2 regions of the Pseudoalteromonas sp. PAST1 genome follow, and region 2 is predicted to be linked to the other one. Evidence: predicted binding sites of a transcription regulator. Region 2 holds the regulator's gene; the other holds the start of a gene.
The links. Region 2 encodes sigma-54, which starts transcription at its own class of promoters, with help from an activator protein. Its sites were predicted from a motif close to GTTGGCACGNNNNTNGNNT; they were not measured.

Region 1 (3,435 bases), on a different contig from region 2:
TTCGTAAGTAAGCTCATTAAATTGGGTTAGGCCTGCTTGGAGCGTTTCAAGGTGTAAGCGCAACCCTGTTAATGGACCACTTAGTTCGTGAGCTACTTGTGATAATAACTTACTACGTTGACTGATTTGTTTATCCAGATAATTTCGGCGCTGTTCAATAAGCTGTTTTCTCTGTCTTATTCTTAATAAAGCAATGCCCATTGCAGCTAAAAGCAGGCTAAATAATAAGACGCTGTATAAAATAGCTTGACGTTGTGCGGCAATAGCTTGGCTTTTTTCATTGTCTTGAAGTTTTAAATCTTGTATTGCTAAATCGCGGTCGCGCATTGCAATGGAGTTTTGTAGCTCAGCTAAACGCTGGTTGTAGTTGTTACGGGCAAAGCCTTTTTCAAGCTCTGTAATAGCACGTTGATACGACAGGGCTTGTTTATAATCAGCTTGTTTTTCTGTCACAGTGATCAAATGTTCTAGGGCAATGATTTGTTTTTGCAGCTTATTTTTTTGTTTACTTAACTGGTAGGCTTGCTCAGCATAATGTTTAGCTTGTTCGTGCTCAGTAGAGCCAATGTACAGCTTAGCTAATGTAAGTAATACATCTATATATAAGTGATCGTCTTGCTTGAGTTCAATGAGCACTTGTTTTTCAATGCTTAATGCTTGGTCAGGTTTATCTATTTCGAGCAAATTTATCGCAATATTATGGTTTGCCCAGGCAGTATTTCGCGTACTGTTATAACTAGCGAAGACCTGCTTAGCCTCTTGTGCGTATGCAAGTGCTGCAGGGTAGTTTTTAAGTCCATATTCGCATTGGGATAGCTTAACTAAACTATGTCCGATATCAGATAGTGAACCCGTTTGCCTATCAAAACTAAGGGCTGTAATAAACTCGCTCTTTGCTTTTTCGTATTGTTCTAAATCTAAATAACTTTGGGCAATTGAATAACTTATACCTGCTTGTAATGAAATAGACGGCGACATTTGCTGAATAACTTCACGGCGTTTTAGCTTATATTCTAGGGCAAGGGTTAACCGGTCTAACTGTTCAAGATTACGCGAATAACCATGGTAGAGCATTTCTTTTTGCTTTAAGGATAATTCTCGATTGTTGTCGTGAATATAAACCTCAAGCAAGTTTAAGGCTGCTTGATATTCACCTGCATTATGATAAGCACTGACAAGGCTCGCAACGGCATCAATTTCGTAATCGGTGAGTTGCAAACGCTGAAACAGCGCGACATTTTGTTGAGATAAGTGAATTGCAGATTCTAGTTTATTTGCACTATATGCCAATCGAGCTTTGACTAAATACAATTCGCTATAAATAGAGGAGTCACTTTTATATTTTGGAGAAGACTCAAGTTCTTCTACTATATTTTGCGCCTGTTGAAACTGACCTAGGTGTATATGAACGTGAATTAATCTAACATTAAAGCTTAATTGCTCAGCAAAACTGGCAGATTCAATAAGGCGTTTATCTATATTTGTTAAATATTTATAGCGTTCTTGGTAATCGCTTATTGTTCTAGCTTCATCAATGTGGCCTTGTAGAGTTGACGCAATTGATGCAAATGACAAGGTACACAGTAGAATAACAAGAGCTTTAAAGTTCATTTTTAACATTTATTATTATTTTTTCTGAAGCAATTCTAGCACATCATGCTTTTGTGTTGAGTAAATTTGTTTTTTGTGATTAAAAAGAATTGCATTTTGCGATATAGATGGTTGCATCTTGCAAAAAGGATCTGCAAAAAACATTTAAAACCTTATTTTTTAATGAGTTATATTTTGGAACAATTGCTGCTTTAAATAATTACATAACCACAGGAGAGTGTAATTATGAAAAGCAAAATACCCGTCTGTCTTTTATCTGTGCTTGCCACTAGTTATGTAAGCGCAGCTCCGTTTGAAGAATGCCCAAGTAAAGCATTTCTAATACAAGGTACACCTGCACAAATGTTTGGAATTGATTTGGTCTCTGCTAAAGCGACAGTATTAGCACCGTCATTAAACTTTAGTGACGAAACAAACAATGAAAGCGTAAATGCTGTGGGTTTTAACTATAAAGACCAATATATGTATGGCTTTAGTAAGCAAAGCCCGAAGAGTGTTGTCAAAATTGGTGATGATTATCAACTAGAACGACTCGTGGTTAACGGTCTGCCTGATACTAACTTCTATGTGGGTGACATCCATGTAAATAGTGAAACTAATCAGGCGGTATATTATTTGTATCATCCCAAATTCGGATTGTACGGTATTGATTTGACAGAGCCTGCTGATGAATATCAAGCTGATTTAGTTGCGGGTTCAGCTAGCTGGGGGTTAGCTATTTATGATTTTGCTTTTCATCCTAATAGCAACCTTTTGTATGCAGTTGAATCAAATGGCGACTTATACGAAATAGATCTTAATAATCAGACACCCACATTTGTGGCGAACTTAGATATAGCTGGTGATACCGGAGCGAATGGTGCTGGGTATTTTGATGTAAAAGGACAGTTTTATTTTAGTAATAACCGAAGCGGTAAAATACACAAAGTAGACCTTAGCATCAGCCCTGTAAACGGTTACACGCCAACTGCTGCGGTGTTTACTTTAGGGCCTACATCAAATCAAAATGATGGTGCACGCTGCGCAATTGCTGAGGTAAAGGTAACGGATAATTCAATCGATTTTGGTGATGCACCTGCTCCTTATCAAACCTCACTCGAAGACAGTGGCGCAAGACATTTATTTGACCCAAATGCAGATCAAACTAATTTGGTTTACTTAGGTGCTACAGTAGATGGCGAGAATATTAATACACGTTCAGACTTACTTTTAACACCTGATGATCAATCAGATGACGGCGTTAAGTTCGTCACTGATTTGGTAGCAGGCAATACCAGTCAAATTATTGTTACCTCTGCAAATGACGAGACATATCTATACGCATGGTTTGATTGGGATCAGAATTACCAATTTGATGCGGATGAAATTACGGTGTCTAAATATCGGTTAAACCAAGGCGATAATAGCATTTTGGTTAATGTTCCAGATGATGCCGTTATGGGAACAACCTGGTCTCGCTTTCGTGTAACTGATGGTAGTGAAACCAATCCAATTACAGCAACTGGTGGTGTTATTGGTGGGGAGGTAGAAGATTACTCTGTAACAACATTGGGAAGCTTAGTTTACCCCGGAGAAAATAGCTGGGTAACACTTGCATTTGAGGATAAATGGCCATTTTCTGGAGATTATGACTTCAATGATTTAGTTATAAACTATCGAACTACAATTATAGATCAAAATGGTGTGGCTACAGGTTACAAAATAGAAGGTGAGCTAGTTGGGATAGGTGCTGATTTTCATAATGGCTTTGCAGTTAGGTTATATGAGACTGTGGAAGGTTCAAATGATAAACGCATTTTACGTAGCCAAATTAATGCTGAAAAA
Region 2 (3,435 bases):
ATCAGCGCAGAAAAAGACGAAAACTCAACAGATCGTGTACACACTATTTTAGTGCCTGTAGAAAATAAAAAAGACGATAAAGGCCAACCATGAGCACATTAAAAGCAGAGCTTTTAGCTAAAAGCTACAAAGGCCGCCAAGTGGTTAAAAATGTCGGTCTTGAAGTTGAAGCGGGCAGTATTGTTGGCTTGTTAGGGCCAAATGGTGCTGGTAAAACAACGACCTTCTATATGATTGTAGGCCTCGTACCAAGCGACAAAGGAAAAATAAGCATCGATGATAACGATATCACGCTTTTGCCAATGCACAGCCGTGCGCGCTTAGGTATTGGTTATCTACCACAAGAGTCGTCTATTTTTCGAAAATTAACAGTTTACCAAAACTTGATGGCCATATTAGAGACCCGCAAAGATCTTAACAAAACAACGCGCGAAGAGACGCTTAACAACTTATTAGATGAATTTAGCATTCAACATATTCGCGATAGCCAAGGTATGGCACTGTCAGGTGGTGAACGACGCCGCGTTGAAATTGCACGTGCATTAGCCGCTAATCCTAAATTTATCCTTTTAGATGAGCCTTTTGCTGGTGTTGATCCTATTTCAGTGTTAGATATAAAGAAAATTATTGAGCACCTAAAAAATCGTGGTATTGGTGTACTTATTACTGACCATAATGTTCGAGAAACCCTTGATGTTTGTGAAAAAGCCTACATTGTTTCTCATGGGGAGCTAATTGCATCAGGCACACCTGAGCACGTATTAGCTGACCAAACTGTACGTGATGTTTATCTAGGCGAGCAATTCAGGCTGTAACCATTACGCCACCGACTAGAGCATCTGCTAGACTTATACAATGACAATAAATCGATAACAGTGTCCTCACCGTTACCGATAACTTAAAAAGGATTGTTAGGGATACATGAGGCAATCATTACAGCTGCGCATGGGCCAGCAACTTACAATGACTCCACAACTGCAACAAGCCATTCGCTTGTTGCAGCTCAGTACATTGGATCTCCAGCAAGAAATTCAAGAAGCGCTTGATAGTAATCCTCTGCTTGAAGTGGAAGAAGCGGATTACAACGAAGAAAGCATCGGTAAGAATGAGCAAAAAGCGGAGTCTGACGATGTACAAGTCAGCGCGTCTGCCGACGAAGCACCTAGCGAATTCGAGCAAGAAAGCAGTGATGCTCTGAGTAAGGATACGGTTAGCGATGACTTAGCTATGGATGTTACGTGGGATGAGTACATGAGTGCCGCCCCATCAACATCGTCTGGGCCAATGCCTGAAGACGAGTCTATTTACCAAGGTGCTTCAACAGAAACACTGCAAGAATATTTAATGTGGCAACTACAGCTCACACCATTTAGTCCTACCGATGAAGCGATTGCCGTTGCCATCGTTGAAGCTATCGATGACTCAGGTATTTTAACGGTTAGCTGCGAAGATATTGTCGAAAGCTTTAATCAAAATAATGATGAAGAAGAAATCGAACTCGATGAAGTTGAAGCTGTCTTAAAAAGAATACAGTTATTCGATCCAGTTGGTATCGGCGCCCGAAGTTTACAAGAGTGCCTGTGTATACAACTTCGTCAATTCGATGCCAATACGCCATATTTAGCTGAAACTAAAATGGTTTTATCTGAGCATATCGAATTATTAGCAAGTCGCGACTATCGCACTTTAATGAAAAAGACTAAGCTTAAAGAAAACGAGCTTAAAGAAGTGATGACGCTCATTCACAGCTTAAATCCTAAGCCTGCGGATAGCATAGTACGCGAAGAATCTGAGTACGTCATACCCGATGTATCAGTGAAAAAAGTGAAAGGCCGCTGGGTAGTCGAGTTAAACCCAGATTGTATGCCAAAAATTAGAGTGAATAGCCAATATGCAGCGATGTCTCGCTCTGTTAAATCAAGTAGCGACAGCCAATTTATTCGTTCTCACTTACAAGAAGCAAAGTGGTTTATTAAGAGCTTAGAAAGCCGTAACGATACTTTACTAAAAGTGACCAACTGTATCGTGCAACAACAGCAAGCTTTCTTTGAACATGGCCCAGAAGCAATGAAGCCAATGGTGCTAAACGATGTCGCTGAAATGGTCGAAATGCATGAATCGACGATTTCTCGGGTTACAACACAAAAATATATGCATACCCCAAGGGGAATTTTTGAGTTGAAATATTTCTTCTCAAGCCATGTCAGCACCGAAAATGGTGGTGAGTGTTCTTCTACAGCAATTCGCGCTTTAATCAAGAAGTTAGTTGCTGCAGAAAACTCGGTTAAACCATTGAGTGATAGCAAAATTGCAGATATATTGGCTGAGCAAGGAATTAAAGTAGCTAGACGTACAATTGCAAAATATCGTGAGTCTCTAGCAATACCTCCGTCTAATCAGCGTAAAAGTCTGATTTAGACGTTTTACATAGAAGGAAAATGCTTATGCAACTAAATTTAACTGGTCGTCACGTAGAAGTCACTGATTCATTAAGAGACTATGTAAACACTAAGTTCGCAAAACTAGAAAGGCATTTTGATCATATTAATAATGTTCATGTCATTTTAGATGTAGAAAAATTAAGCCAAAAAGCAGAAGCAACTTTACATGTAAACGGAGGCGAGTTGTTCGCTTCTACAGAACATCAAGATATGTACGCAGCAATTGACTCATTGATCGATAAACTTGATCGCCAAGTCATTAAGCATAAAGAGAAATTAGCTCGACATTAAATTATGAAACTTAGTTCACTTACTAATCAGGACTGCAGCAAAGCTGCGGTCCTTTTTAATAGCAAAAAAAGAATTCTTGAGTATATTAGCGAGTTAGCTCACCAGCAGTTTCCTCATTTATCTCAACAAGATATCCTAGATGCTTTTCTGAACAGGGAAAAGTTAGGTAGTACAGGTATCGGCCGAGGAATAGCTATTCCCCACGGTCGAATGAGTGGTGCTGATGAACCTCATGCATTTATTATTGTCAGTGAATCTCCCATCAATTTTGATGCGATAGACAATCGTCCCGTTGATATTTTTGTGGCACTCATCGTACCAGAGGGCGATTGCCAGTTGCACTTGAAGACCTTGTCAACAATTGCTGATAGACTTAAAGATAAAGATTTTTGTAAACAGTTGCGAAGTGCTACAAGCGATCAGCAACTATTTCAAGTAATTGCATCAGAGGCATAAATGGAATTAATAATTATCAGCGGTCGCTCAGGCTCGGGGAAATCGGTCGCTTTACGAGTTCTTGAAGACTTAGGCTACTACTGTGTTGATAATATTCCTGTCAACCTACTGCCTTCGCTCGTGCGAAGTGTTTCTGATAATTATGACAAAATTGCCGTCAGTATCGACGTACGTAACTTACCGAAAGAGCAGCAAGAGTTTAATGATATTCTTGAGTACCTGCCAGGTTTTGCAAACCCAACACTAT

Region 1: the regulator sigma-54 is predicted to act here: its motif matches at 1,785-1,803, upstream of L1272_RS05710 (LruC domain-containing protein).

Annotation. Positions count from the first base shown of each region.
Region 1 covers NZ_JAKGBH010000008.1:64,377-67,811, forward strand. The annotation lists gene L1272_RS05705 (ATP-binding protein) at 1-1,611, opposite strand, end outside; gene L1272_RS05710 (LruC domain-containing protein) at 1,837-3,435, shown strand, end outside.
Region 2 covers NZ_JAKGBH010000022.1:14,287-17,721, forward strand. The annotation lists gene lptA (lipopolysaccharide transport periplasmic protein LptA) at 1-93, shown strand, start outside; gene lptB (LPS export ABC transporter ATP-binding protein) at 90-815, shown strand; gene L1272_RS12210 (RNA polymerase factor sigma-54) at 922-2,418, shown strand; gene hpf (ribosome hibernation promoting factor) at 2,445-2,732, shown strand; gene ptsN (PTS IIA-like nitrogen regulatory protein PtsN) at 2,736-3,188, shown strand; gene rapZ (RNase adapter RapZ) at 3,189-3,435, shown strand, end outside.